DNA from 3 places in the Streptococcus sp. 116-D4 genome. Region 1 is predicted to be linked to each of the others. Evidence: predicted binding sites of a transcription regulator. Region 1 holds the regulator's gene; each other region holds the start of a gene.
What was found. The regulator CtsR, encoded in region 1, represses protease genes until heat stress. The targets are predictions, from matches to a motif close to TTGGTCAAAAAAGGTCAAANA.

Region 1 (7,025 bases):
AAATTTCACCATTTACAGTAACAGAGACAAGATTTTCTTTTAGAAAATCAGTTAAAAAGGTTGTTCCTTTTCTAGTAGTAGGAATGATGCTAGCAGCGGGTAATAGTGTATATGCTTATTCGGGAGGAAATGGATCAATTGCGCGTGGGGATGATTATCCTGCTCATTATAAAAATGGGAGCCAGGAGATTGATAAGTGGCGCATGTATTCTCGTCAATGTACTTCTTTTGCAGCCTTTCGTTTGAGTAATGTCAATGGTTTTGAGATTCCGGCTGCTTATGGAAATGCGAATGAATGGGGCTATCGTGCTCGTCGTGAAGGGTATCGTGTAGATAATACGCCAGCTATTGGCTCCATTGCTTGGTCTACTGCAGGAACTTATGGTCATGTTGCCTGGGTATCAAATGTAGTGGGAGATGAGATTGAGATTGAAGAATACAATTATGGAATGAGGGAATCTTATAACAAGCGCGTCGTGAAGGCCAATACTATGACCGGTTTTATTCATTTTAAAGATTTGGCTGGTGGCAGTGTTGGAAATAGTCAATCCTCAACTTCAACAGGGGGAACACATTATTTTAAGGCTAAGGCTGCTATCAAAAATCAGCCTCTAACTAGCGCAACTGCGATTGATTACTATTATCCTGGGGAGAATGTTCATTATGATCAAATTCTCGAAAAAGATGGATACAAGTGGTTGAGTTATACGGCTTATAACGGAAGTCGTCGCTATATCCAGCTAGAGAGTGTGACTTCTTCACAGAATTATCAGAATCAATCAGGAAATAGCTCTAACTATGGATCCAATAACAGTTCAACTGTCGGTTGGAAGAAAATAAATGGTAGTTGGTATCATTTTAAATCAAATGGGTCTAAATCAACAGGCTGGCTGAAAGATGGTTCTAGCTGGTATTATCTGAAATCATCTGGTGAAATGCAGACAGGCTGGTTAAAGGAAAATGGAGTTTGGTATTATCTGGATAGTTCAGGTGCAATGAAAACAGGCTGGTATCAAGTCTCTGGTAAGTGGTATTATTCTTACTCTTCAGGTGCCTTAGCTGTTAATACGACGGTGGATGGCTACAGAGTAAATAGTGATGGCGAGCGAGTATAGAAAATGGGAGTAGGAAATTTTTCCTACTCTTTTCTGTAAGCAGTTTCCTTGACATTTTTTTTATTTTGCGCTATCATATATCCATATAATATATGGGAGTCTGTGTACAGTCTGAGAGGAAGCGTTAAGCTTCGACCGCACCTGATCTGGGTAATGCCAGCGTAGGGAACGATACTTAGTCTACTCTTGACCTTTTCCATATATGGCAAAGGTTTTTCTTTTTGTCAAAGGAAAACGAGAAGAGGAGGTTGTTATGAAAGCAAGCATTGCCTTGCAAGTTTTACCCCTATCACAGGGGATTGATCGGATTGCTGTTATCGATCAGATCATCGCTTATCTGCAAGCTCAAGAAGTGACGATGGTGGTGACACCATTTGAAACAGTCTTGGAAGGGGAGTTTGATGAGCTTATGCGCATTCTCAAAGAAGCGCTAGAAGTGGCAGGGCAGGAGGCAGACAATGTCTTTGCCAATGTCAAAATAAATGTAGGAGAGATTTTAAGTATTGATGAGAAACTTGAAAAGTATACTGAGGCGACACATTAGTCTATTGGGTTTTTTGGGAGTCTTGTCAATCTGGCAGCTAGCAGGGTTGCTTAAACTTCTTCCTAAGTTTATCCTGCCGACCCCTCTTGAAATTCTCCAGGCCTTTGTTCGTGATAGAGAATTTCTCTGGCACCATAGCTGGGCGACCTTGAGAGTGGCTTTACTGGGGTTGGTTTTGGGAGTCTTGATAGCCTGTCTCATGGCTGTGCTCATGGATAGTTTGACTTGGCTTAATGACCTGATTTACCCAATGATGGTGGTTGTTCAGACGATCCCGACTATTGCCATAGCCCCTATCCTGGTCTTGTGGCTAGGTTATGGGATTTTACCCAAGATTGTCTTGATTATTTTAACGACAACCTTTCCTATCATCGTCAGCATTTTGGACGGTTTTAGGCATTGTGACAAGGATATGCTGACCTTGTTTAGTCTGATGCGAGCCAAGCCTTGGCAAATCCTGTGGCATTTTAAAATTCCAGTCAGCCTGCCTTACTTTTATGCAGGTCTGAGGGTCAGTGTCTCCTACGCCTTTATCACAACAGTGGTATCTGAGTGGTTGGGAGGCTTTGAAGGACTAGGTGTCTATATGATTCAGTCAAAGAAACTGTTTCAGTATGATACCATGTTTGCTATTATTATTCTGGTATCGATTATCAGCCTTCTCGGTATGAAGCTGGTTGATGTCAGTGAAAAATATGTGATTAAATGGAAACGTACTTAAAATAGAGCGTTTTGTAAAAAGAAAAGAGGAAATCAAAATGAAAAAAACATGGAAAGTGTTTTTAACTGTTTTAACAGCTCTTCTAGCTGTTGTGCTTGTGGCCTGTGGTCAAGGAACTGCTTCTAAGGATAATAAGGAAGCAGAACTTAAGAAGATTGACTTTATCCTAGACTGGACACCAAATACCAACCACACCGGACTTTATGTAGCCAAAGAAAAAGGTTATTTCAAAGAAGCTGGAGTGGATGTTGATTTGAAATTGCCACCAGAAGAAAGCTCATCAGACCTAGTTATCAATGGTAAGGCACCGTTTGCTATCTATTTCCAAGACTACATGGCTAAGAAATTGGAAAAAGGGGCAGGAATTACAGCCGTTGCAGCAATCGTTGAGCACAATACATCAGGAATCATCTCTCGTAAGTCTGACAATGTAACCAGTCCAAAAGACTTAGTTGGTAAGAAATACGGAACTTGGAATGACCCAACTGAACTTGCTATGTTGAAAACCTTGGTAGAATCTCAAGGTGGAGACTTTGAAAAAGTTGAAAAAGTACCAAATAATGATTCAAACTCGATCACACCGATTGCCAATGGGGTCTTTGATACTGCTTGGATCTACTACGGTTGGGATGGTATCCTTGCTAAATCGCAAGGTGTAGATGCTAACTTCATGTATTTGAAAGACTACGTTAAAGAATTTGACTACTATTCACCAGTTATCATTGCTAACAATGACTATCTGAAAGACAACAAAGAAGAAGCTCGTAAAGTCATCCAAGCTATCAAAAAAGGCTACCAATATGCCATGGAGCATCCAGAGGAAGCAGCTGATATCCTCATCAAAAATGCACCTGAACTCAAGGAAAAACGTGACTTTGTCATCGAATCTCAAAAATACTTGTCAAAAGAATATGCTAGCGACAAGGAAAAATGGGGACAATTTGATGCAGCTCGCTGGAATGCCTTCTACAAATGGGATAAAGAAAATGGAATCCTCAAGGAAGACTTGACAGATAAAGGATTTACCAACGAATTTGTAAAATAATGACAGAAATTAGACTAGAACACGTAAGCTACGCCTACGATGATGAAAAGATTTTAGAGGATATTAACCTACAAGTGACTTCAGGTGAAGTGGTTTCTATCTTAGGCCCAAGTGGTGTAGGAAAGACCACCCTCTTTAATCTAATCGCTGGGATTTTAGAAGTTCAGTCAGGGAGAATTGTCCTTGATGGGGAGGAAAATCCCAAAGGGCGCGTGAGTTATATGTTGCAAAAGGATCTGCTCTTGGAGCACAAGACGGTGCTTGGTAATATCATTCTTCCCCTCTTGATTCAAAAGGTGGATAAGGCAGAAGCTATTGCTCGTGCAGATGAAATTCTTGCGACCTTCCAGTTGACAGCTGTCAGAGATAAATACCCTCATGAACTCAGTGGTGGGATGCGCCAGCGTGTGGCCTTGCTTCGTACCTATCTTTTCGGGCACAAGCTCTTTCTTTTAGATGAGGCCTTTAGCGCCTTGGATGAGATGACCAAGATGGAACTCCACGCTTGGTATCTTGAGATTCACAAGCAGTTGCAGCTAACAACCTTGATCATCACGCATAGTATCGAGGAGGCCCTCAATCTCAGTGACCGCATCTATATCTTGAAAAATCGCCCTGGGCAGATTGTTTCAGAAATTAAACTAGATTGGTCTGAAGATGAGGACAAGGAAGTCCAAAAGATTGCCTACAAACGTCAAATCTTGGCAGAATTAGGCTTAGATAAGTAGAAAAAGAGGGAGTTGGTGAAGATTATCCTTTACCGACGCCCTTTTTCTTTTAAAAATGAGAAAATTTCGGTATAATAGTCAGATAAGGTCAAGGTTCAAAGAGAAAGGTGGGTTTGTAATGAGATTTAAAAATACATCGGATCATATTGAGGCCTACATCAAGGCGATTTTAGATCAATCTGGTATCGTGGAGTTGCAACGGAGTCAGTTGGCAGATACTTTTCAGGTTGTTCCTAGTCAGATTAACTATGTGATCAAGACACGCTTTACGGAAAGTAGAGGCTACTTGGTTGAAAGTAAGCGTGGTGGCGGAGGTTATATTCGTATAGGACGGATTGAGTTTTCTAGTCATCATGAAATGCTCAGGGAGCTGCTTTACTCAATTGGTGAGCGACTCAGTCAAGAGATTTATGAAGATATTCTACAGCTTTTGGTTGAGCAGGAATTGATGACCAAGCAAGAGATGAATTTGCTGGTAGCAGTAGCTTTGGATCGCGTTCTAGGAGAAGAAGCTCCAATCCTTCGTGCTAATATGCTACGACAGGTCATACAAGAGGTAGATAGAAAAGGGAAGTAAGATGAACTATTCAAAAGCATTGAATGAATGTATCGAAAGTGCCTACATGGTGGCTAGCCATTTTGGAGCTCGTTATCTAGAGTCTTGGCACTTGTTGATTGCCATGTCCAATCACAGTTATAGTGTGGCCGGGGCGACTTTAAATGATTATCCATATGAGATGGACCGTTTAGAAGAGGTGGCTTTGGAACTGACTGAAACGGACTATAGCCAGGATGAAACCTTTACGGAATTGCCGTTTTCTCATCGTTTGCAGGTTCTTTTTGACGAAGCAGAGTATGTAGCATCAGTGGTCCATGCTAAGATGCTAGGGACAGAGCATGTCCTTTATGCGATTTTGCATGATGGCAATGCCTTGGCGACTCGTATCTTGGAGAGGGCTGGTTTTTCTTATGAAGACAAGAAAGATCAGGTCAAGATTGCTGCTCTTCGTCGAAATTTAGAAGAACGGGCAGGCTGGACTCGTGAAGACCTCAAGGCTTTACGCCAACGCCATCGTACAGTAGCTGACAAGCAAAATTCTATGGCGAATATGATGGGCATGCCCCAGACTTCAAGTGGTGGTCTCGAGGACTATACGCATGATTTGACAGAGCAAGCGCGTTCTGGCAAGTTAGAGCCAGTCATCGGTCGGGACAAGGAAATCTCACGTATGATTCAAATCTTGAGTCGGAAGACCAAGAATAATCCTGTCTTGGTTGGGGATGCAGGTGTCGGGAAAACTGCTCTGGCGCTTGGTCTTGCTCAGCGTATTGCTAGAGGGGATGTGCCTGCGGAAATGGCTAAGATGCGCGTGTTAGAGCTTGATTTGATGAATGTTGTTGCAGGGACACGCTTCCGTGGTGACTTTGAAGAACGCATGAACAATATCATAAAGGATATTGAAGAAGATGGCCAAGTCATCCTCTTTATCGATGAACTTCATACCATCATGGGTTCTGGTAGTGGAATTGACTCAACTCTAGATGCGGCCAATATCTTGAAGCCAGCCTTGGCGCGTGGAACTTTGAGAACAGTTGGTGCCACCACTCAAGAAGAGTACCAAAAACACATTGAAAAAGATGCGGCCCTTTCTCGTCGATTCGCCAAAGTGACGATTGAAGAGCCAAGTGTGGCAGACAGCATGGCCATTTTGCAAGGTTTGAAAGCGACCTATGAGAAGCATCATCGTGTGCAAATCACAGATGATGCGGTTGAAACAGCTGTCAAGATGGCTCATCGTTACTTGACTAGTCGTCACTTGCCAGACTCCGCTATTGATCTTTTGGATGAGGCAGCAGCAACAGTGCAAAATAAGGCTAAGCATGTAACAGCAGACGATTCTGGCTTGAGTTCAGCTGACAAGGCCTTGATGGATGGCAAGTGGAAACAAGCAGCTCAGCTAATCGTAAAAGAAGAGGAATTGCCTGTCTATCAAGACTTGGTAACAGAGTCTGATATTTTGACCACCTTAAGTCGCTTGTCAGGTATTCCAGTCCAAAAACTGACTCAGACTGATGCTAAGAAATACTTAAACTTGGAAGCTGAACTGCACAAACGTGTCATCGGTCAAGATCAAGCTGTTTCAAGTATTAGCCGTGCCATTCGCCGCAACCAGTCAGGGATTCGCAGTCATAAGCGTCCTATTGGTTCCTTTATGTTCTTAGGGCCTACAGGTGTCGGGAAGACTGAATTGGCCAAGGCTCTGGCAGAAGTTCTTTTTGACGACGAATCAGCTCTTATCCGCTTTGATATGAGTGAGTATATGGAGAAATTCGCAGCCAGCCGTCTCAATGGAGCTCCTCCGGGTTATGTTGGTTACGAAGAAGGTGGGGAGTTGACCGAGAAGGTTCGCAATAAACCATACTCTGTTCTCCTCTTTGACGAGGTAGAAAAGGCCCACCCAGACATCTTTAATGTGCTCTTGCAGGTCTTGGATGACGGTGTCTTGACCGATAGCAAGGGCCGCAAGGTTGACTTTTCAAATACCATTATCATCATGACGTCAAACCTTGGTGCGACAGCCCTTCGGGATGACAAGACAGTTGGATTTGGGGCAAAGGATATTCGTTTTGACCAGGAAAATATGGAAAAACGCATGTTTGAAGAGCTGAAAAAAGCTTATAGACCTGAGTTTATCAACCGTATTGATGAAAAGGTGGTCTTCCATAGCCTTTCTAGCGATCATATGCAGGAAGTGGTGAAGATTATGGTCAAACCTTTAGTGGCAAGTTTGGCTGAAAAAGGCATTGACTTGAAATTACAAGCTTCCGCACTGAAATTGTTGGCCAATCAAGGATATGACCCAGAGATGGG
Region 2 (7,025 bases), 290 kb from region 1:
TTCGGATTGAAGTCAATGATGAACTGGGAGCAGCAGATGAGTCCATCCAGCAGGCTATGGATATGCTGGCTCTAGATGGCAGAATATCAGTGATTACCTTCCATTCCTTGGAAGACCGCTTGACCAAGCAATTGTTCAAGGAAGCTTCAACAGTGGAAGTTCCAAAAGGCTTGCCCTTCATCCCAGATGATCTCAAGCCCAAGATGGAATTGGTGTCTCGTAAGCCAATCTTGCCAAGTGCAGAAGAATTAGAAGCCAACAACCGCTCGCATTCAGCCAAGTTGCGCGTGGCCAGAAAAATTCACAAGTAAGAGGAAAAAATGGTAGATAAGAAAGAAACAACCAGTCAATTCTTGCAAAATCGTATAAAAAAATTCTCACGTGTGGAGAAGGCTTTTTATCTTTCCATCGCTTTTACGGCTCTCGTTTTAGCAGTGAGTATCATCTTTATGCAGACACGCCTTTTGCAAGTGCAAAGTGATTTGACAAAAATCAATGCGCAGATAGAGGAAAAGAAGACAGAGCTTGATGATGCTAAGCAGGAAGTGAATGAATTGATTCGTTCAGAGCGCTTGAAAGAGATTGCGGATAAAAAAGATTTGAAATTGAATAATGAAAATATCCGAACAGCGGAGTAAGATATGAAATGGACAGAAAAAATAACCCGATTTGCGATAAAAAATCGTAAATCTCCAGCAAAAAACCGTAGGATAGTTGGCAAGTACCTCAGCTTTGTAGCTGTTGCCCTTTTCGGCCTCTTTTTGGCCAATTTTGCTTATATTATCGCAAAAGGTAATATATTTGGTACTGACTTGGTAAAAGAGGCTAAAAAGGTTCACCAAACAACCCGAACAGTTCCTGCCAAACGTGGGACTATCTATGACCGAAATGGAGTGCCTATTGCTGAAGATGCGACTTCCTATAACGTCTATGCTGTTATTGATAAAAAATACAAGTCAGCAACTGGAAAAATTCTTTATGTAGAGGATTCGCAGTTTAATAAGGTAGCTGAAGTCTTCCATAAGTATTTAGACATGGATGAAGCTTATGTGAAAGAGCAATTAGCTCAACCAAATCTGACCCAAGTTTCCTTTGGTGCAAAAGGAAATGGGATTACCTATGCCAATATGATGGCTATTAAAAAAGATTTGAAAGATGCTAGTGTGGAAGGGATTGACTTTACAACTAGCCCTAACAGAAGCTATCCAAATGGACAATTTGCTTCTAGCTTTATTGGCTTAGCCCAACTTCATGAAAATGAGGATGGTAGTAAGAGTTTGTTGGGGACTTCTGGTTTAGAGAGTTCTTTAAATACCATTCTTGCTGGGACAGACGGTATTATTACCTATGAAAAAGACCGTGTAGGAAATATCGTACCAGGTACAGAACAGGTTGCGCAGCAGACTGTAGATGGCAAGGATGTTTATACAACATTGTCTAGCCCGCTCCAATCTTTCATGGAAACTCAGATGGATGCTCTTCAAGAAAAAGTTAAAGGCAAATATGTGAATGCAACACTTGTAAGTGCTAAGACAGGTGAAATTCTTGCAACAACACAGCGCCCAACCTTTGATGCAGATACTAAGGAAGGACTTACCAAAGACTTTGTTTGGCGTGACATTCTCTATCAAAGCAATTATGAACCTGGTTCAACAATGAAAGTTATGACTCTAGCCTCTTCCATTGATAATAATACCTTCCCAAGTGGAGAATACTTCAATAGCAGTGAATTAAAAATAGCGGATGTGACGATTCGAGATTGGGATGTTAATGATGGTTTGACGACTGGTAGGATGATGACTTTCTCACAAGGTTTCGCTCTCTCCAGTAATGTTGGAATGAGTCTACTTGAACAAAAAATGGGAGATGCTACTTGGTTGGATTATCTAAACCGCTTTAAATTTGGGGTCCCAACTCGCTTTGGCTTGACAGATGAATACGCTGGTCAACTTCCAGCTGATAATATTGTCAATATTGCTCAAAGCTCATTTGGGCAAGGGATTTCAGTAACACAAACACAAATGCTTCGTGCCTTTACAGCTATTGCTAATGATGGAGTTATGCTGGAGCCAAAATTTATAAGTGCTATTTATGATACTAACAATCAGTCTGTACGAAAGTCTCAAAAAGAGATTGTAGGAAAACCTGTATCTGAAGATGCAGCGAGCTTGACTCGAACTCATATGGTATTAGTTGGGACAGATCCTCTATATGGGACTATGTATAATCATTACACAGGCAAGCCAATCATAACAGTTCCTGGACAAAATGTAGCAGTTAAATCTGGTACTGCTCAAATTGCAGATGAAAAAAATGGGGGATACTTAGTTGGTGCAACCAATTACATATTTTCAGTTGTATCAATGAATCCCGCGGAAAATCCTGATTTCATTTTATATGTGACTATTCAACAGCCTGAGCATTATTCAGCTGTCCATTTGGGAGAGTTTGCCAATCCTATCTTGGAACGAGCTTCAGCTATGAAAGAGTCTCTGAATCTTCAATCTCCTGCTAAGAATTTAGAGCAAGTAACGGCAGAATCTTCGTATGCAATGCCTAGCATCAAGGATATTTCACCTGGTGATTTGGCGGAAGCCTTACGTCGCAATATTGTGCAACCAATTGTTATTGGTACGGGAACAAAAATTAAAGAGACTTCTGTAGAAGAAGGGAAAAATCTTGTACCTAACCAGCAAGTTCTTCTTTTATCTGATAAGGTAGAAGAAATTCCAGACATGTATGGCTGGAAAAAAGAGACTGCTGAGGCCTTTGCTAAATGGTTGGATATTGAGCTGGAATTTGAAGGTTCAGGTTCTGTTGTTCAGAAGCAAGACGTTCGGACCAATACAGCTATCAAAAACATTAAAAAAATTAAATTAACTTTAGGAGACTAATATGTTTATTTCCATCAGTGCTGGAATTGTGACATTTTTACTAACTTTAGTAGGAATTCCGGCCTTTATCCAATTTTATAGAAAGGCGCAAATTACAGGCCAGCAGATGCATGAGGATGTCAAACAGCACCAGGCAAAAGCTGGGACTCCTACAATGGGAGGTTTGGTTTTCTTAATTGCTTCTGTTTTAGTCGCTTTCTTTTTCGCCCTATTTAGCAACCAACTCAGCAATAATGTCGGTATGATTTTATTTATCTTGGTTCTTTATGGTTTAATCGGATTTTTGGATGACTTCCTCAAGGTCTTCCGCAAGATCAATGAGGGGCTTAATCCTAAGCAGAAATTTGCTCTCCAGCTTCTAGGTGGAGTTATCTTCTACCTTTTCTATGAGCGCGGTGGCGATATGCTTTCTGTCTTTGGTTACCAAGTGCATCTAGGGATTTTCTATATTTTCTTTGCTCTTTTCTGGCTAGTCGGTTTTTCAAACGCAGTCAACTTGACAGACGGAATTGATGGTCTAGCTAGTATTTCTGTTGTGATTAGTCTATCTGCTTATGGAGTTATTGCCTATGTGCAAGGTCAGATGGATATTCTTCTAGTGATTCTTGCCATGATTGGTGGCTTACTTGGTTTCTTCGTCTTTAACCATAAGCCAGCTAAGGTCTTTATGGGAGATGTTGGAAGTTTAGCCTTAGGTGGAATGCTGGCAGCTATTTCTATGGCCCTCCACCAAGAATGGACTCTCTTGATTATTGGAATTGTTTATGTCTTTGAAACGACTTCAGTTATGATGCAAGTCAGTTATTTCAAACTGACAGGTGGTAAACGTATTTTCCGTATGACGCCTGTGCATCACCATTTTGAGCTTGGAGGATTGTCTGGTAAAGGAAATCCTTGGAGTGAGTGGAAGGTTGACTTCTTCTTTTGGGGAGTGGGGCTTCTAGCAAGTCTTTTGACGCTAGCAATTTTATATTTGATGTAAGAATGACACCCTGATGTTTCAGGGTGTTTTTGCGTTTAAATACTCAATGAAAATCAAAGATCAAACTAGGAAGCTAATCGCAGGCTACTCAAAGCACAGCTGAGAGGTCGTAGATAAAACTGATGAAAGTTAGTCACATATACCTATAATACTTAGGTTCAGCCGAATCTGACGTATTTTGAAGATAGTTTCGAAGAGTATAAAAATTATTGGTCAATCAAAGTCAAATTTATTGACCTTTTCTGACTAATGTAGTATATTATAAACGTGAGGTAAATGAAAGCCTTACTAGAACACTTATACTCAAGGAAAATCAAAGATCGAACTAGGAAGCTAGTCGCAGGCTACTCAAAGCATAACTGAGAGGTCGTAGATAAAACTGGTGAAAGTCAGTCACATATACCTATAATACTTAGGTTCAGGCGAATCTGACGTGTTTTGAAGATAGTTTCGAAGAGTATAAAAATTATTGGTCAATTAAAGTCAAATCTCTTGACCTTTTCTGACTAATGTAGTATATTATAAACGTAGGGTAAATCAAAGCCTTACTAGAACACTTATTTAAAGTAAAATAGAAAGAGGTGGGTCTATGTTTAATCTAGAAGTTTTCAGAAGTAAAGATAGTCTACTCCTGCTTGAAAAAGAAAAACCAGAAATAGTACGTAGAGTAGCGATTTAGCTAGTCTAAATTTTTTAAAACAAAGGTCAAAGATAGTCAATGTCAGTAATCATAACGAAGAAAAACAAAAAGAGGTAATGAATATGAACAACAACTTTAATAATTTTAACAACATGGATGATTTATTTAACCAATTGATGGGCGGTATGCGAGGATACAGTTCTGAAAATCGCCGTTACTTGATTAATGGACGTGAAGTAACACCTGAGGAATTTGCTCACTATCGTGCCACTGGTCAATTAGCAGGAAATGCAGAAACTGATAGCCAAATGCCACAACAGGCTTCAGGTATCAAACAAGACGGTGTTCTTGCAAAACTGGGTCGAAACTTGACAGCTGAAGCTCGTGAGGGCAAGCTGGATCCTGTTATCGGACGAAACAAGGAAATTCAAGAAACATCTGAAATTCTTTCACGCCGTACCAAGAACAATCCTGTTTTAGTCGGAGACGCAGGTGTTGGTAAGACAGCCGTTGTCGAAGGTTTAGCGCAAGCTATTGTGAATGGTGATGTTCCAGCAGCCATCAAGAATAAAGAAATTATCTCTATTGATATTTCAGGTCTTGAAGCTGGTACTCAGTATCGTGGTAGCTTTGAAGAAAATATTCAAAACTTGGTAAATGAAGTTAAAGAAGCTGGAAACATTATCCTCTTCTTCGACGAAATCCATCAAATCCTGGGTGCAGGTAGTACAGGTGATGGTCAAGGATCTAAAGGTCTTGCTGATATCTTGAAACCAGCTCTTTCACGTGGTGAATTGACAGTGATTGGTGCAACAACTCAAGACGAATACCGCAACACTATTTTGAAAAATGCTGCCCTTGCTCGTCGTTTCAACGAAGTCAAGGTCAATGCTCCTTCAGCAGAGGATACATATAAAATTCTTCAAGGAATTCGTGACCTCTATCAACAACACCACAATGTTATTTTGCCAGATGAAGTCTTGAAAGCTGCCGTTGATTACTCTGTTCAATATATTCCACAACGTAGCTTGCCGGATAAGGCTATTGATCTTGTGGATGTGACAGCCGCTCACTTGGCAGCACAACATCCTGTAACAGATGTGCATGCTGTTGAACGAGAAATCGAAGCAGAAAAAGACAAGCAAGAAAAAGCAGTTGAAGCAGAAGATTTTGAAGCAGCTCTAAACTATAAAACACGCATTGCAGAATTGGAAAAGAAAATCGAAAACCACACAGAAGATATGAAAGTGACTGCAAGTGTCAACGATGTGGCTGAATCTGTAGAACGAATGACCGGTATTCCAGTGTCACAAATGGGAGCATCAGACATCGAACGTTTGAAAGATATGGCTCATCGCTTGCAAGACAAGGTAATCGGTCAAGATAAGGCAGTTGAAGCTGTGTCTCGTGCTATCCGTCGTAACCGTGCTGGTTTTGATGAAGGCAATCGCCCAATTGGCAGCTTCCTCTTCGTCGGACCTACCGGTGTCGGTAAGACTGAGTTGGCCAAACAATTAGCACTCGATATGTTTGGAACCAAGGATGCAATCATCCGTTTGGACATGTCAGAATACAGTGACCGTACAGCCGTATCTAAATTGATTGGTACAACAGCAGGCTATGTGGGTTATGATGACAATAGCAATACCTTGACAGAACGCGTCCGTCGCAATCCATACTCAATCGTCCTTCTCGACGAAATTGAAAAGGCTGACCCTCAAGTCATCACCCTTCTCCTTCAAGTTTTAGACGATGGTCGTTTGACAGATGGTCAAGGTAACACTGTCAACTTCAAGAATACGGTGATTATCGCAACTTCAAACGCAGGCTTTGGTTACGAAGCTAACTTGACAGAAGATGCGGACAAACCAGAATTGATGGACCGTTTGAAACCATTCTTCCGTCCAGAGTTCCTCAACCGCTTTAACGCAGTCATTGAGTTCTCACACTTAAGCAAAGAAGATCTTTCTAAGATTGTAGATTTAATGCTGGTTGAAGTTAACCAAACTTTGGCTAAGAAAGAGATCGACTTGGCAGTGAGTGACGCCGCCAAAGAATATATGACCGAAGAAGGTTACGATGAAGTCATGGGTGTTCGTCCACTCCGTCGTGTGGTTGAACAACAAATCCGTGACAAAGTCACAGACTTCCACTTGGATAATCTTGATGCTAAGCATCTTGAAGCCGATATGGAAGATGGCGTTTTGGTCATTCGTGAAAAAGCCTAACCCAAAATTTTGAGAATAAAAAAGAAGGAACCAGCAGAAAAAACTGGTTCCTTTTTTTGTATTTAGATCACATGACGTTCAAAGGCATCATCTGAAATCCCTTGTTCCAAGATGAGCTTCGCCCATTCTTTAGCAGAAAAGAGACTATGGTCCTTGTAGTTTCCACAAGATTCGATGGTTGTTCCAGGGACATCTTCCCAAGTAGTAGTTTCGGCGATTTCTTTGAGCGAATCCTTGATAACAGCCGCAATTTCAGCGCTGGTGTGGCGCCCCCACATAAT
Region 3 (7,025 bases), 560 kb from region 1:
GCCATAGCCAGCTAACAAAAGGAGTAACCATAGAATATTAACTTTTAAATTTTCCTTCATCGTTTACACCTTCTCTTTCACATTTTTACCAAGGATACCAGCTGGGCGGACAATCAAGATCAACAACAAGATTCCATAAACAATGGCATCTCGGAAGTCTGACATCCCAAAGGCTGTCGCAAAGGTTTCTAATAGACCAATCACAAAGCCACCGAGAGCCGCACCAGGAATAATCCCGATACCACCAAGTACTGCGGCAACGAAAGACTTAAGACCTGGAGTAACCCCCATCAAAGGCTCAAGAGAGTTATAATAGAGGGCAATCAGAACACCTGCCGCACCCGCAAGAGCTGAACCCAAAGCAAAGGTAAAGCTGATAGTACGATTTACATTGATCCCCATCAATTGTGCCGCATCGCTATCTACAGATACTGCACGCATGGCTTTCCCCATCTTAGTCTTTTGGACAATGACTTGTAACAAAATCATCAAAATCAAGGAAATGGCCAAGATCATTAACTGAACGTTTGTTAGGCTAACTGGTCCCAAATCATAGCGAACTGTTTGAATCGCTTGAGGGAAGGCACGGGTATTGGCACCAACCAGATAGACCATCCCATATTCCAATAGGAAAGAAACCCCAATAGCTGTAATCAAAACAGCAATACGAGTAGAGTGACGCAAAGGTCGGTAAGCAAGAAACTCAATCACGACACCAAGAATGGCTGTCGCTAGCATAGCTACAATAAGCGCTACAAAGAAATTCATTTGGAAAGAATTAATCAAGAAATAACCGATAAAGGCTCCCATCATATAAATATCACCGTGGGCGAAGTTGATGAGCTTGATAATTCCGTAAACCATGGTATATCCTAGGGCTAACAGCGCATAAACACTACCTAGAATCAAACCATTTACTAGTTGTTGGAGCATAAGATTCACTCTTTCTATTTATAATTTTGAGGGTTTCCCCTCACTTTTTGATAGGTTCTTAAACACCGAAACAGGGAGTGAGTCAGAGGCTCATTCCCTATTTCAACATTTTTCTATTATGGTTTTACAACTTCTGCTGCTTCAACCTTACCATTGTTCATGGTCATCATGTAAGCAGTTTTGACTGTGTTGTGGTCTGCATCAAAGCTTGTTTGACCAGTTACACCTTCAAAATCTTTTGTTTTAGCAAGGTTATCCTTGATTTCACCAGAGTTTTTAGCACCTTTTGCTGCGTTTGCTACAAGGTGAACTGAGTCATAAGCCAAGGCTGCAAATGTCGAAGGCTCTTCGTTGTACTTAGCACGGTAAGCATCAAGGAAGGCTTTTGCTTTAGCTGAAACTTCTACAGTAGTTGAGAAGCCTGAGATAAAGTAAATGTTTGATGCTTTTTCAGCAGTTGCTTGTTGTACAAATTCTTCACCGTTGAATCCATCACCACCAACGATTGGTTTGTCAATTCCCATACCACGCGCTTGGTTTACAATTTTACCAGCTTCAGTGTAGTAACCAGGGACGATGATAGCATCAAAGTCTTTCCCTTTCATTTTTGTAAGGGCTGCTTGGAAGTCTGTGTCACCTGCTACGAAAGTTTCATCTGCAACGATTTCACCTTTATAAGCTTCACGGAAGGCTTTGGCAATACCTTTAGCATAGTCGCTGGCATTGTCAGTGTAAAGAACAACTTTCTTAGCTTGCAATTTTTCAGAAACATAATTTGAGATGATTTTTCCTTGGAAGCTATCTTGGAAAGTTCCGATAAAGAGGTAATCTTGACCTTTAGTCAACCCATCTTGCGTCGCACTTGGGGAAATCAATGGAACACCTGCTTTTGTAGCGTTCGCTACCGCAGCTGCAGTCGCACCAGATGTCGCAGGTCCTACGATTGCTGATACTTTAGATTGGGTTACAAGGTTAGTTGTTACTGAAGCCGCCTCAGCTGTTTCAGACTTATTATCTTTATCGACTACTTCGATTTGTTTTCCATCGATACCACCTGCTGCATTGATTTCATCAACGGCAAGTTGGGCACCTTTTTGTTCAGATGTACCGTAGGCTGCTACAGCACCAGTTTCCTCAAAGTTAAATCCGATTTTGATTGTCTTTTCATCTACTGAATTACCAGCAGCATTTGACGCTCCAGACTTCACTTCTCCACAGGCTGCAAGAAGTGCTACACTTGCAAGCGCCACAAACGATAGGGCAAATTTTTTCTTCATCTTTTTTGTCTCCTTATTTCTTAAATAAATAGCATGTTAAGAATATACCGAATTATCAGAAAATTGTCAACACTTTTCTTGAACTTTTTCGATGATAACGTTTTCCTCTCGATAAAGATTGCCCACAAAGGGTGTTTCCAGCTCTTGGATATGACAAACTCTAACTTTTTTAATAAATTTTTCCTTGCTCAAGCGCCCAACCAATTGCTCCACTTCTTGAGTTGAAACATAGAGTTGTAAGTACCGATGTTTTTTGGAATGATAGGTAATATCTCCATAATCCTGCAGTTTTTTTGCATCACGATTATAGTAAAGATAGATAATCAAGCCAGATCGATTGACTTTTTCAAACATGATAAATCCTCTTTCTAAGAAATGTATCCCTATTATACCAAAAAAAGCAAACCCAGTCGAGTTTACCTTCTTTGATCATTAGTTCAATGAATTGTTGGCCATAATTTCATCAATAAAGCCATATTCAAGTGTTTCTTGAGCGCTCATCCAGTAATCACGTTCAGCATCTGCATGGATCTGCTCAACTGTTTTACCAGAATTATCTGCAAGAATTTGCTCCAAAGTCTTACGAGTTTTAAGCAAGTGTTCAGCAGCAATCGCCATATCTGTCTGCTGTGTACCACCACCTGTACCACCCATTGGTTGGTGGATCATGTATTCAGCATTTGGAAGCATGAACCGTTTGCCTTTTGCTCCACTTGATGCGATGACTGTCCCCATAGATGCAGCCATTCCCATAACAATAGTTTGGACATCTGCCTTAATAAAGTTCATGGTATCAACGATTGCCAAACCAGCTGAAACGGAACCACCAGGTGTATTGACATAAAGATAAATATCTTTTGTACTATCTTGGGCATCTAAGAAAAGCAATTGGGCAATAACAGAGTTAGCCATATTGTCTTCAACTTGACCTGTCAGCATAATGATGCGGTCTTTGAGAAGACGTGAGTAAATATCGTATGAACGTTCTCCACGGCTTGTTTGTTCAATAACTACTGGAATCATTTATTTCTCCTTTTGAGTTTTAATTTTGTTAGTCAAATGACTGAAGATAAGACTATTATAATATCTTGGTCAAAAAAGGTCAAATTTTTGCTCTGCTTTCATTAAACAGAAACAAAAATTCAACCTCCTTTCGTGACTGGAAATTCTTTTCCAAGTCGTTCTTCTTTGCGACCTTATTTCGTACCGAACAAGCGGTCTCCAGCATCTCCAAGGCCTGGAACGATATAACCGTGTTCGTTCAAGCGTTCATCCAAGGCTGCTGTAAAGATTTCTACATCTGGATGAGCTTCTTGAAGGGCTTTTACACCTTCTGGAGCAGATACAAGGCAGACAAATTTGATATTTGATGCGCCACGTTTTTTAAGCGAGTCAACAGCCAAGATTGCTGAACCACCTGTTGCCAACATTGGGTCTACTACAAAAATTTGACGTTGGTCAATATCTTCAGGCAATTTTACCAAGTACTCAACTGGTTGAAGTGTTTCTTCATCACGGTACATACCGATGTGACCAACTTTAGCAGCTGGAACCAAGCTCAAGAGGCCATCAACCATCCCGATACCTGCACGCAAGATGGGAACAATAGCCAATTTCTTACCTGCCAATTGTTTTTGAACTGTTTTTGTGATTGGTGTTTCGATTTCCACATCTTCTAGTGGAAGATCACGAAGTACTTCATACCCCATCAACATTGCAATCTCATCTACTAGCTCACGAAAAGCTTTTGTAGAAGTATCTGTACGACGCAAGATTGACAATTTGTGTTGAATCAGTGGGTGATTAATAACTTCAATTTTTCCCATTTTTGGAGTTCCTTCTTTCAATTTATTCTTCTTATTATACCAAAAAATGGTTTAAAAATCTTTCTAAACCATTTATTTTTAATAATTTTTACATTAAATCTGCCTCTTTAAGAGCGGTCTGTACGGTCTCAAGTGGTAGATGAGTCAATTCTGTTCCCTTTTCTTGATAAAGGTATTTGGCATAGTCATCCATTCGGTACTGGTTGATATAAACCACGCGCTTGCAGCCGACCTGAAGCAATTGTTTCGTGCAATTCAGACAAGGAAAATGCGTCACATAGGCTGTAAAGCCTTTGGGAACACCACGTTCTGCACCTTGAAGGATAGCATTAACCTCAGCGTGAAGGGTGCGCACACAGTGGCCTTCGATGACCAGACATTCGTGATCAATACAATGCTCGGTTCCTGACACCGAACCATTGTAACCAGTGGAAATAACTTTATTATCCTTTACCAGAATTGCACCCACCTTGGCACGTTTACAAGTGGAACGATTGGCAATTAGTAGGGCTTGGGCCGCAAAATACTCATCCCAGGCCAGTCTTTTTTCAGTCATCTCTTTTCTCCTTTTTCTCTATTTTTTAAAAAATGGTAAACCTAAATCCGCAATCTTTTCAGCAGGTACCTTCATGCCATCCTTGATCCATTTTAGAAGGACAGAGACGATGGCCGAGCTCCAGAAGGAATGAAGATAAGAGCTGACACCTTTTGATTTTCCATGGTATTTTTCCAGAAATTCCTGCATGGCTTGGACAAAGATTTTTTCCAGATGGTAATCCAAGGCCAGTTGAATCACTCTGGCTTCCTTTCTGGCCTCCCGGAAAAGGTGAACCCAGACCAGATAAAGATCTGTCTTTAAGTCATAATGATGCAACTGTTTCATCATATTGTGGACAGTTCGTTTAAAGACGCTCTCTAAAATTTCCTCTTTGGAACCATAATTGCGATAAAAGGCCGCACGCGAAACGCCTGCACGTTTGACCAATTCAGAAATACTAATCTTGGTCAAGTCCTTTTTTTCCAAAAGCTGCAAGAGGGCTGTTTCGATGGCTTCTCTAGTTAATAAATTGGATTCTTGGTTTGATTTTCTTAGGTTTTCAAGTGATTTTTCAGAGATTTTACGTTCAGACATAACATTTTCTTTCTACTTGTCACAACAGACGGATAAGGCTTTTGTTTCAAGGGCTTTCATGATATAATTGTAAAAAAAGACAGAACCTTTGTCAATGTATAAATGGCAAAGATGGAGAATTTCTATGACTTGGAAGATTATTGCTGACTCTGGTTGTGATTATCGTCAGCTGGAAACACCAGCTATTGACACGACCTTTGTCAGTGTTCCTTTAACCATTCAAGTAGCTGATCAGGTCTTTGTGGATGATGCCATTCTCGATATTGACCAAATGATGGAAACCATGTATGCAACTGCAGAAGCTTCAAAATCAGCTTGTCCAAGCCCAGATGATTATTTGCGAGCTTTTGAAGGTGCCGAAAACATTTTCCTAGTAACCATCACAGGGACTCTTTCTGGCAGTCACAATAGTGCTCAACTAGCTAAGAATATTTATCTAGAAGACCATCCTGATACTAAGATTCATGTGATTGATAGTTTGTCTGCTGGCGGGGAAGTTGACTTGCTCGTAGAAAAATTGAATGACTTGATTGACCAGGGCTTATCTTTTGAAGAAGTGGTTGAAGCTATCACTGCCTATCAAGAAAAAACCAAATTGCTCTTTGTCCTTGCCAAAGTCGATAACTTGGTGAAGAACGGCCGTTTGGGTAAACTTATCGGTACGGTAGTTGGTCTACTCAACATCCGTATGGTCGGAGAAGCTAGTGAAACTGGAACTCTCGAATTGCTACAAAAAGCAAGAGGACCAAAGAAATCGATTCAGGCAGCCTATGAAGAGTTGATAAAAGCTGGCTATGCTGGTGGACGTATCGTCATTGCTCACCGCAATAATGATAAATTCTGCCAACAGTTCTCAGAGCTCTTACGTGAAACATTCCCACAAGCTGAAATCAAGATTATCCCAACCTCTGGACTCTGCAGTTTTTATGCAGAAGAGGGGGGACTCCTCATGGGATATGAAATTGATTAATTTATATAAGACAGGGGTCGGGATTCAATGTCCCAACCTCAATTTTTATCAGCAGTTTTTTCTACTGTAGCTGAGTAGACTTTTGTGGCTCTTTTCGGATTCACAAAACTTTTGTCCTAACAATTTCATCTTGTCAATACATAAGTTTGAAGAAGCCAACGGTTTGATAAAGATTCACGGGACTAGGTACTATGATGCAAAACTTGATCTACCAATTCCTGTTTCTCCGTCTTTTTTATGGTACAATACTTTTATGAAACATTTTGACACTATTGTAATCGGGGGAGGTCCGGCTGGTATGATGGCTACGATTTCAAGTAGCTTTTATGGGCAGAAAACCCTTCTCATTGAAAAAAATCGGAAACTTGGAAAAAAATTAGCTGGAACTGGCGGAGGTCGCTGCAACGTGACCAACAATGGAACTCTAGATGACCTATTAGCTGGCATCCCTGGAAATGGCCGCTTTCTCTACAGTGTCTTTTCCCAGTTTGATAACCATGATATCATTAACTTTTTTACGGAGAATGGGGTTAAACTTAAAGTCGAGGACCATGGCCGCGTCTTTCCAGCCAGTGACAAATCTCGTACCATTATCGAGGCTTTGGAAAAGAAAATCACTGAACTAGGTGGTCAAGTTGCTACTCAAACAGAAATTGTTTCGGTTAAAAAGATTGACGACCAGTTTGTCCTTAAGTCTACAGATCAAACCTTCACTTGTGAGAAACTCATTGTCACAACTGGTGGAAAATCCTATCCTTCTACTGGCTCTACTGGTTTTGGCCATGAGATTGCTCGCCATTTCAAACACACCATTACCGAGCTTGAGGCTGCTGAAAGTCCATTATTGACTGATTTCCCGCATAAGGCCTTGCAGGGGATTTCCCTAG

Region 2: UKS_RS08110 (ATP-dependent Clp protease ATP-binding subunit) is a predicted target of CtsR. The motif match lies at 4,346-4,366, and genes of this name have one in related genera.
Region 3: clpP (ATP-dependent Clp protease proteolytic subunit ClpP) is a predicted target of CtsR. The motif match lies at 3,299-3,319, and genes of this name have one in related genera.

The regions. Positions count from the first base shown of each region.
Region 1 covers NZ_AP021887.1:1,897,163-1,904,187, reverse strand. The annotation lists gene cbpD (choline binding-anchored murein hydrolase CbpD) at 1-1,115, shown strand, start outside; gene UKS_RS09475 (thiamine-binding protein) at 1,369-1,659, shown strand; gene UKS_RS09470 (ABC transporter permease) at 1,622-2,380, shown strand; gene UKS_RS09465 (ABC transporter substrate-binding protein) at 2,418-3,425, shown strand; gene UKS_RS09460 (ABC transporter ATP-binding protein) at 3,425-4,153, shown strand; gene UKS_RS09455 (CtsR family transcriptional regulator) at 4,272-4,730, shown strand; gene UKS_RS09450 (ATP-dependent Clp protease ATP-binding subunit) at 4,732-7,025, shown strand, end outside.
Region 2 covers NZ_AP021887.1:1,608,693-1,615,717, reverse strand. The annotation lists gene rsmH (16S rRNA (cytosine(1402)-N(4))-methyltransferase RsmH) at 1-311, shown strand, start outside; gene ftsL (cell division protein FtsL) at 321-638, shown strand; gene pbp2x (penicillin-binding protein PBP2X) at 642-2,894, shown strand; gene mraY (phospho-N-acetylmuramoyl-pentapeptide-transferase) at 2,896-3,876, shown strand; gene UKS_RS08110 (ATP-dependent Clp protease ATP-binding subunit) at 4,639-6,744, shown strand; gene UKS_RS08105 (S-ribosylhomocysteine lyase) at 6,807-7,025, opposite strand, start outside.
Region 3 covers NZ_AP021887.1:1,332,702-1,339,726, forward strand. The annotation lists gene UKS_RS06805 (branched-chain amino acid ABC transporter permease) at 1-60, opposite strand, end outside; gene UKS_RS06810 (branched-chain amino acid ABC transporter permease) at 64-933, opposite strand; gene UKS_RS06815 (ABC transporter substrate-binding protein) at 1,050-2,210, opposite strand; gene UKS_RS06820 (YlbG family protein) at 2,277-2,564, opposite strand; gene clpP (ATP-dependent Clp protease proteolytic subunit ClpP) at 2,643-3,233, opposite strand; gene upp (uracil phosphoribosyltransferase) at 3,407-4,036, opposite strand; gene UKS_RS06835 (deoxycytidylate deaminase) at 4,125-4,592, opposite strand; gene UKS_RS06840 (TetR/AcrR family transcriptional regulator) at 4,611-5,168, opposite strand; gene UKS_RS06845 (DegV family protein) at 5,293-6,138, shown strand; gene UKS_RS06850 (NAD(P)/FAD-dependent oxidoreductase) at 6,392-7,025, shown strand, end outside.